DNA from 3 places in the Fictibacillus enclensis genome. Region 3 is predicted to be linked to each of the others. Evidence: predicted binding sites of a transcription regulator. Region 3 holds the regulator's gene; each other region holds the start of a gene.
What was found. Region 3 encodes Rex, which represses fermentation and respiration genes when NADH is low (regulators of the CRP and FNR family bind a similar motif). Its sites were predicted from a motif close to TTGTGAAATATTTCACAA; they were not measured.

Region 1 (3,282 bases), 330 kb from region 3:
GAAGAGGTTCATCAGATGAAAAACCTGGTGTCTCATCTCCTGACGCTGGCCAAAGACCAGGAACGACAAGAAATTCATAAAGATTCTTTCTCGATTAATGAGCTTGCAAGGAAAATGGCCAATCAATATGAGCGGCTCTCTCAAAGCACACGAACTGTCAAAGTGATTGCCCCTCCTGAAGATCTTATAGTGGAAGCGGACAGGGTGAGAATTAAAGAACTGCTTCAACTATTGCTCGATAACGCGCTTAAATACTCTGACGCGGGTTCTCCAGTTGAAATCAGGCTTAAAGCGCAGGCAAAGAATAATTTGGTGATTGAAATAAGAGACGAAGGAGAAGGCATTCCTTCGGCGGATTTGCCTTATCTGTTTGACCGTTTTTATCGAGTGGACAAGGGAAGGTCCCGGACACAGGGCGGGGCAGGTCTTGGTTTATCGATTGCTAAAGAAATCACCAGTCTATATAGAGGAAGCATAGAGGCCGAAAGCCAGCTGGGCAAAGGCACTACCTTCAGAGTAGAGCTGCCGATCCTGGCGTAAATGTTTTTCAGTTTAATTTCAGTTTCTTTGTGTATGTTAAAAAAAACACAAGGGAGCTGAAATTTTTTTATGCTATCTACTCCGCTTCATCCATTATTGGTTCACTTTCCTATTGCCTTGCTTATCATTGGTGTGATTGTACAGATCATCGCTGTTTGGAAGAAACCATTTTTTGACCGGCTGGCATTATTCCTTTTCTCGACCGGCTTTTTGACAGGAATCCTTGCTTATGTGTCAGGAGACGGGGCTGAACACTTTTTAAGAAACCAGGTAGGTCACAGTATTGAGAGTGCGGTTCATATTCATGAAACCTATGCACTGGTCACTCTTTTTATTTTTGGAGCTGTCGTTTTGCTGAAACTGCTCCATATGTTTGGATTCATTAAGCCTCTTTTACCGCTGGTGCTTGTCCTTTCATTAGCCGGTGCGGTTACATTGTCTCTTACAGGGCATTACGGGGGCAAAATGGTATACCACCCGGAATCCATTACTTCTGACTCTTCATCCGCGGATAAATAAGGGAATGATGGGGAAAAAAATAAGACCTAAGAATGGAAAAACTTAAGCGTTGAAATTATTTTTCAGAAGTGGTTTAATATGAAACGCAGAGGGAAATACCATGGTTAGAACTTAAAAGAGTCGCCGCAGACGGCGGCTTTTTCTTTTCTTGTGTATGGAAATAATTCGGAAATGGAAGCGTAAGAAGGAAATCCCAGAAATATGAACATTCTTTGAAAAATATGTGATGAAGTCGTGAAATTTAGTTGAAGAACTTATGACAGTTTATAAAAGGGTATCTATTTTTGGTGGAAATTTGGTATTATGTGAACAAAAGCACAATGTTAGTTATTTTGCAGTGAGAAATCTCACACGATGTTGAAAGGAAGGAAGGTGGGCCTAGTGTTTAAGCGGTTTAAACCGTTTTTTGCGTTGGGACTTATGCTGTCCGTTTTCTTATTAGGCGGATGCAGCAATTATATAGTTCTTGATCCGAAAGGGCCTGTTGCTGCGCAACAGAAGGATCTTATTCTTTACTCTATAGGCTTTATGGCACTTATTTGTGTAGTGGTTTATGCATTATTCGCAGTTGTCGTTATTAAATACCGCAACCGAAAGAATGATGATAACTTTGAACCGGATCAGCATGGAAGCAAAAAGCTTGAAACGATCTGGACAGTTATCCCCATTTTGATTATCATCGCCCTTGCCATTCCGACGGTAATTTCGAACTATGATCTTGAAAAGCCGCCGAAAGCTGTGAATGCGCAGCAACAGAAAGAACCTATTGTCATAAATGCTACAGCAGTAAACTGGAAGTGGATCTTCTCCTATCCGGAGCAGGGCATTGAAACGGTCAACTATATCAATATTCCAAAAGACCGTACGGTTTTGTTTAAATTGACCTCTGCAGATTCCATGTCTTCATTCTGGGTTCCAGAACTTGGAGGACAAAAATATGCCATGGCCGGCATGGAAACAAAACTTTACTTACGAGCCGACCATACAGGAACTTTCTCCGGCAGAAACTCCAACTTTAATGGTGAAGGATTTGCTCACCAGATTTTTGATGTGCATTCCGTTAATCAAAGCGAGTTCGACAAATGGGCAAAGGATACAAAAAGCAAGGCGCCTAAGCTGACCAAAAAGCAATATGATCAATTAATGGTTCAAGGCGAAGTAAAGAAAATGACATTCTCGTCAACACACTTAAAATGGGTAGATCATGCTAAAGAAGCAGACTATGCAGTGAAGACTCGTGAGCGTTTAGGCGAGGTTCCGCAAAATCCGCATGGATCCAAAGCGAAAGATGCGAACAAGCCGGAATCTGACTCTCATGGGGAATCTCATTCCCATTAATAGAGGAGGCACTAAATTATGAAATGGGATGAATTTTTTGTTACGGGAGACCCGCTGATTTATGGTGCGGACGTCTCTATCGTTTTAACAGTTATCGGAATCCTATTCTATCTGACATTTTTTAAAAAATGGAAGTGGCTATGGACTGAATGGCTTACTACCGTTGACCATAAGAAACTAGGAATTATGTACATCGCATCCGCAGTACTCATGCTGTTTCGAGGCGGAGTCGATGCTTTGCTCATGCGTGTACAGCTTGCTACACCAGATTCCAAGTTTTTGGATTCACAGCACTATAACGAAATCTTTACAACACACGGTACGATCATGATTATCTTCATGGCGATGCCGTTCTTGATCGGACTTATCAACGTTGTTATTCCGCTTCAAATCGGAGCGCGTGACGTAGCATTCCCATATCTGAATGCTGTCAGCTTCTGGACATTCTTTATCGGTGCCATGCTGTTCAATGTGTCCTTCGTTATCGGGGGATCACCATCTGCCGGATGGACAAGCTATATGCCGCTTGCCGGTAATGAGTTAAGTCCCGGACCGGGTCAGAACTACTACTTGCTCGGACTGCAGATTGCCGGGATTGGTACCCTGTTAACGGGTATTAACTTCCTTGTCACGATACTCAAGATGCGTGCGCCTGGTATGACATTGTTCAAAATGCCTGTATTTACCTGGTCTGCATTGATCACTATGATTATCATCGTGTTTGCATTCCCTATTCTTACAGTAGCGCTTGCACTTATGACATTTGACCGTTTATTCGGTGCCCATTTCTTCACCCTCCAGGGGGCTGGAATGGATATGCTGTGGGCGAACCTTTTCTGGCTATGGGGCCATCCGGAAGTATATATTGTTGTCCTTCCTGCATTT
Region 2 (3,282 bases), 1.2 Mb from region 3:
CGCTATATTAAATTTATTTAAAAATAAATGAGAGAAAGAATAATTAATATATTCTTCATCAGTGATCTGCTCGCCATACTTTTTCAAAAGGTAACGGTTATCGATAACAACAGGGATTCCCTCTGAAAGACGTAAACGTGTTACCTGATAAACTTCTTCTCCAAGTTTTACCCCCAATTTGCTCTCTAGCCCTTCAGGACAAGGTACGGATCCCCTAAATAACAACTTCACAGTGAAGTTTTTTTCTAAATACCATCCTTTAAAAAAAGTATCCAATTTAGCAATATCTGTTTTTAATTTGTCTTTTCGAACAATAAACGTACCTTTCCCTTGAATACGTTTTAAAAGGCCTTCTTCCACAAGCAATTGAACGGCCTGGCGGATCGTCATTCTAGAAACATTAAACATTTTTATAAGTTCATCATCACTTAAGAATTTTTCTTTTCCTTCTTTGTACATTTCATCTAGTATTTTTCTTAATCTATCAGCAATTTGTACGTACTTTGGAATAAGAGTATTAAAATCACTCATGCTCATCCTCCTAGGAATTAGAATAAATAACTTTCATTTCATCTATACATCTAGATGACTTACTTTATTTTATATTTCTAAAAGTTAAGAGTCAATACAGTTTTCTGAATTTTTTACTATCTCTTTGAGATTAAAAAATTATATAATTAAAACTCCGTTAAATCTAAAAGTTCTAATTCCCAAATCATGATTCAATATAGCTGGATTTCCAAATTTCTGTCTTCCGTCATTCTCCTCACAAAAAATGCCATATCCAATGGACATAGCATCATCATTATATAATCATGTTAAGATCCCAAAGTTCAACAGAGTCAGCCAAGCACTCTGGGAAACAACACGTTATTCTCCAAATGCAGATGCTGAAACAAATCCGACTCCAGCTCATCCAATTTTACATAAGCCAGCCGGTACCTATCACAAGCATCATCTGGTACTTTATAGTCTTTCGTCAGTTCTCTCAAGTCTTTTAAAAACTGACCGATGTGTTCATGTTCCCTCTTGAGATCCTCCACGAATTCCTTGATGTCAATCTGGGCGTTGAGCGTGGGTTTCTTTTCGTACGCCAGGATTTTTGGAAAGATGAGTTCTTCTTCAATCAGGATGTGCTGCTCAAGTTCAATTTTCAGAATGGAGAACAGGTAGTGAACATGAGATAGTTCAGGATGGTTGCCGACGTGCTTGTTGAAGATGGTCGTGATCATACTCTGCAGCTTCGGCAATACCATATATAAATACGAATGGTGGGCATCGATGATGTATTGGATCAAGGCATTTACTTTTTGCTTTTCCCATTTCGTCATACCCGACTGATGGTCCCTGTTCTTTTCGTACAATGTATTCAGCTCGTTCAGCACATCACTGGAGTTCAGGTTTCGTTCCTTGATCGCCTCTCCGATCGGTTTGCTGCCGTTTCGCACATAATCAATTCGATAATTCTTCAGAAGGTCTCCGGCTCTTGGGCATTTCATGACAACCTCACGGGTCTGTAACGTTGGATCAAATACGCTCTTCATCAGGACTCCTCCTTTTGACTGGTTTCACCTTTACTGTATTCTTCCGAAATTCATTTCTCTGTGACAGATATCACATCAACTGGTGAGGATTGTTTGATATACTATGCGTAAGATGTGGCAGATACTGGAGGGAACAAGATGAAAACTCGCGGGAAAGAAGCCGTTCAACAAACAGAGTTTTTCTCCGAACCAACGCTTAAGATACTCGAAGAAATCATGATGACATGTACGATAGATAAAGGAACAATGCTTTTCATGGACAATGAACCGGCCGACAAGCTGTATTTTGTTCAGGAAGGCATGATCAAAGGAACGAAGATGACCGAAGACGGGAAGGAGCTCGTGCTCTCCATCTTTCAAAACGGGGACTTGATCGGGGAACTCAACGCACTCGGAAACGAAAAGCATTCGTTCAGCGCCGTAGCGTCAACTAAAAGCACTGTTGGTGTCATTCACCAGACCGATCTGGAAGAGATGATGCGCAGCAATGGCGAGATGGCCGTGGAGTTTGTCCGCTGGACCAGCCTCATGCACCAGATCACCCGCTCTAAGCTCCGCGATCTAATGTTATACGGAAAAAACGGTGCACTCTGCTCCACCCTGATCCGCTTGGCGAACTCGTATGGGAAAATGACCGAAGAAGGAATCATCCTTTCTCTTCAGCTGACAAATACAGAGCTGGCTGAACTCGTCGGAACCTCAAGGGAAACGGTCAGCCGGATGGTCAGTGTGCTGAAAAAAGATAAAGTCCTCGACCAGGCAAAGGACGGCAGCATGATTATCAAGGACCTGGATTATTTGAAGGACATGTGCAATTGTGAGGACTGTCCAGTGCAGGTGTGCAGGATATAATTATATAGAAGAAAAGCGTATCGGTTGGATATCCGGTACGCTTTTTCCTCTTCCACTTTAATCAGTTCCTGGCGACATTTTTACTGCTCCCATTTTATAGCGGCTATGAAAACTATCTTTATAAAATCTCATTTCTTCTCCATTATCTTGAAACGGTGTTAAAATATAAACTTCATCGACAACTAAATCATCAGTATAAATATTTCTAATTCCATCTCTATATTTATGCATTTCACCAAGGGCCGTTCCAATGTTGCTAGGGATCCGATATTTCGGATCATAAATTTTCAACTTGCCTTTACTCTGAATGACGATATCAGGAATCATACGTTGTGTAAATGTATAAAACATAGCTTGTGAATGATGCGCTACTTGATTTCGATACTGAAATATTTTTTGATATGTGATTGTATCTCCCTCTACGAGATGAACTGTACTCTCTTTATTCTCCGCTAATGATAAAAAAATACCATCAGATGTAATTTTAAAAAGTTCTGAAGTACTTGCAAGTTTTCCATTTTTTCGAGCTCGTTGAATAATCTTCATATAACACCATATTTCATAAAGTCTATAGGTGTCCTTTAATGGAATGTCATAATCAAATCCAATAAAGTATTTTTGATGTTGGTACAACTTATCAAACCATTTTATCCAATTACGATAATCAGGATGTTTTCTTAACCTTTGAGTAACAGTAACTTGACCATTTAGTGGCTGAACATTTATTAAAAAGGAATGGTTCAACCAATAATTAACCTTATTTTGAAGTTGCTCCGCCTCTATTTTTATTCTTATATTTACGAACCTTTTATATTGGCTTAAAAGATATCTAAGTTCTAATAATTGTTTTTTTAGTAACTGATTCTCATAAATATCATTAGTTTCT
Region 3 (3,282 bases):
TTTAACAGCTTGTTATAGCTGTTTTCGTCTTCAATCAGCGCAGAGTCGCCCATGCGGCTTTCCATGCTGCGCAGCTGTCTTTCCATTTTACGAAGCGGTTCAAACACACTCAGCATCTCGTCCCAGATGGAGAGGCTTGATTCAAGGCCCGTGTCCTGTGCGAGATAGCCCACCTTGACGCCTTTTGGCATAATGAGCTGTCCGGAGTCATAGGACAGGTCGCCCGTTATGATCTTCAACAGCGTGGATTTGCCCGCTCCGTTTCTTCCAACAAGCGCGATTCTGTCGCGTGTTTGGACTTCGAGCTTAATATTCGATAAAATAGGGTCAGCCCCAAACGATTTTGTTAAGTCATTCACTTGCAAAATAATCACTGTACGTCACCTCAAATTCCTGTCAACAAAACATCAGGAAACAGACGGGGTGCAAACGACAAAAAATGCACGGGGTTACGTCTGTTTTGCTGTAATCTGTCTACTCTTAGTGTAGCCTACAAAAGCAAAGCCGGGCAACTAATCAATGTTCAACATATTGTTATATATTGAGAGAAGAAGCAACTGCCATTCTATAGTAAGATCGTGTATATTTTAGGAAGAAGGAGTAGGATATGGGATCTTTTACGCATTTTAACGAACAGGGACGAGCAAAAATGGTGGATATTTCGGACAAGGATGTGACGGTCCGCACCGCTGTGGCCCACAGCTCCATTTTTGTGAATCCGGAAATTTACACAAAGATCACCGAAGGTTCCTTCAAAAAAGGAGATGTGCTCGCTGTGGCACAGGTGGCCGGCATCATGGCGGCCAAAAAAACCTCCGACTGGATTCCGATGTGCCATCCGCTCGCTCTTACGGGTGTGGATATTTCCTTTCAGTGGGAAAAAGAGGACGAGGGATACCGGCTGCATATTGAAGCAGCGGTGAAAACAAAGGGCAATACCGGGGTTGAAATGGAAGCCTTGACGGCGGCAAGTGCTGCTGCGCTGACCGTTTATGATATGTGCAAGGCGGTTGATAAAGGAATGGTCATTGGACCGACTTATCTTCAGAGTAAAACCGGGGGAAAAAACGGGGATTTTCAACGTTCCAAGTAAAAAATATGATAAACTATAGATAAGCTTTCTGAATTGTGGAGGCTACAAAATGACTCAAGAACAGATAAAGATACCGCAAGCAACCGCGAAGAGACTGCCGCTGTATTACCGCTTTTTAAAGAACCTTTCCATTTCCGGAAAGCAGCGTGTATCCTCGGCAGAGCTCAGCGAAGCAGTAAAAGTAGATTCAGCAACCATCCGAAGGGATTTCTCCTATTTTGGCGCACTTGGAAAAAAGGGATATGGCTATAATGTAAACTACCTGTTATCCTTTTTCCGGAAAACGCTTAATCAGGACGAAGTGACGAAGGTTGCCTTGATTGGCGTCGGAAATTTAGGCACCGCTTTCCTTCACTATAACTTTATTAAAAACAACAATACGGTCATCCAGGTCGCATTTGACGTGGATCCGGACAAGGTTGGTAAGGAAGTAGCGGGAGTTCCGGTTCATTCGATCGACAATATGGTCGATGAGCTCCGGGAAAGTGATGTGGAGGTGGCCATTTTGACCGTACCGGTCGGTGTTGCACAGCATACGGCGGACAAGCTGGCTGACGCGGGGATTAAAGGCCTGTTAAACTTCACGCCGGCGCGCCTGACCTTGCCTCCTGAAATCAGGGTGCACCATATTGACCTGGCTGTGGAATTACAGTCATTGATTTATTTTATGAAGCATTATCCGTCAGATGAAATATAGAAGTTCAAATTACTTGAAGGAGGAACTGGGATGATTGGAACAGGCAGTGCAATTGTGATTGCAGCGGCAGCATTAGTCATGTTTGGACCGAAAAAGCTTCCGGAACTCGGACGTGCAGCAGGAAGAACGCTAAGAGAGTTCAAGAATGCCACACAAGGGCTCATGGACGATGATGATAAGAAAGAGAAAGAGTCTTCTAAAACGCACGAACAGAAGTAGCAGTTAGGATGAACATCATGACAGAAAAAAACATGTCGGTCTATGATCATCTGGGAGAATTAAGAAACCGCATCATCATCACGGCGGCTTTCTTTTTTATCTTTATGGTTGTAGGTCTCTTTTTTGCCAAACCCGTCATTGTATACTTGCAAAGTGATCCTGTGGCACAAGACATTCAAATGAACGCCTTCAATCTAACGGACCCGCTGAAAGTGTATTTTGATTTTTCATTTATCATTGCACTTCTGCTCACACTTCCGGTAGGGCTCTACCAAATCTGGGCCTTCATTAGCCCGGGTCTATTTGAGAATGAAAGAAAGGTCACGCTCTCGTACATTCCTATTTCGTTCCTATTGTTCGCGGCCGGCCTGTCTTTTGCCTATTTCATTCTTTTCCCGATGGTGGTTCACTTCATGGCGAACATTGCCGATTCCCTGAACGTCGAAGGGGAGTACGGGATCAACGAATACTTTTCTTTTTTATTTGGGCTTATCCTGCCATTCGGGCTGCTGTTTCAGTTCCCGGTCCTCATCATGTTCCTGACGAGGCTCGGTCTGATCACCCCACAGTTCCTGAGGAAGATCAGGAAGTTTTCGTATTTCGGCATTCTTGTTATTGCCGGGATCATCAGCCCGCCTGAATTGATTTCACATTTAACCATTACCGTTCCACTGATCATTCTGTACGAAATCAGCATCATGATCTCAGCCAATGCCTACAAGAAGCGGCTGAGAGCGGAAGAAGAAGCCAGACTTGATTTGGAGCTGAAGGAAACACATCTCGATTAAGGGATGTGTTTTTTTATTTTGGTGATCATTGGTGCCTTTGAGGGTAGTTGATTTGCGTTTCAGGCTGCTCGCTTTCCGTGGGCGGGCGCTGAGCCTTACCGGCGTAAACGCCTACTTTACCGGCGTAAACGCCTACTTTCTCGTCGCAAGCTCATGCGGTAACGGCGCGAGCGCCTCCTTGGTCTCATCTGTCCCGCTTTTCCCACTGGACAAGGAACGCCTCGGCAGCGATCCATCGCACGAAGAAAATGTGATGTTCATTTTCGAGGAGTCTCGCACCTTGCACTTCAATCAACCGCATGGGGGCATTTTACCAACCCAAAACTCCTCGCTGTAAAATAGGATAGAGAAGTGAACGTGTCGATCATGGCCGAAAAGGGAATACTTAGAAAATAACCCTTATTTATGGACACCCAGAGCGAATTTACGAATAATGAAAAATAAACCAGAAGAAGAGAAGGAGATAGGATGACACAAGAAAAAGT

Region 1: qoxA (cytochrome aa3 quinol oxidase subunit II) is a predicted target of Rex. The motif match lies at 1,363-1,380, and genes of this name have one in related genera.
Region 2: ric (iron-sulfur cluster repair di-iron protein) is a predicted target of Rex. The motif match lies at 1,603-1,620, and genes of this name have one in related genera.

Annotation. Positions count from the first base shown of each region.
Region 1 covers NZ_CP126109.1:5,006,786-5,010,067, reverse strand. Annotated here, with positions in the region: gene QNH15_RS25690 (sensor histidine kinase) at 1-540, shown strand, start outside; gene QNH15_RS25685 (DUF2231 domain-containing protein) at 610-1,059, shown strand; gene qoxA (cytochrome aa3 quinol oxidase subunit II) at 1,414-2,397, shown strand; gene qoxB (cytochrome aa3 quinol oxidase subunit I) at 2,416-3,282, shown strand, end outside.
Region 2 covers NZ_CP126109.1:1,432,946-1,436,227, reverse strand. Annotated here, with positions in the region: gene QNH15_RS07690 (GntR family transcriptional regulator) at 1-531, opposite strand, end outside; gene ric (iron-sulfur cluster repair di-iron protein) at 843-1,544, opposite strand; gene QNH15_RS07680 (Crp/Fnr family transcriptional regulator) at 1,683-2,396, shown strand; gene QNH15_RS07675 (DUF2357 domain-containing protein) at 2,454-3,282, opposite strand, start outside.
Region 3 covers NZ_CP126109.1:241,175-244,456, forward strand. Annotated here, with positions in the region: gene QNH15_RS01425 (ABC-F family ATP-binding cassette domain-containing protein) at 1-374, opposite strand, end outside; gene moaC (cyclic pyranopterin monophosphate synthase MoaC) at 608-1,093, shown strand; gene QNH15_RS01435 (redox-sensing transcriptional repressor Rex) at 1,143-1,790, shown strand; gene QNH15_RS01440 (twin-arginine translocase TatA/TatE family subunit) at 1,821-2,009, shown strand; gene tatC (twin-arginine translocase subunit TatC) at 2,027-2,797, shown strand; gene QNH15_RS01450 (hypothetical protein) at 2,850-3,134, shown strand; gene QNH15_RS01455 (protein adenylyltransferase SelO) at 3,266-3,282, shown strand, end outside.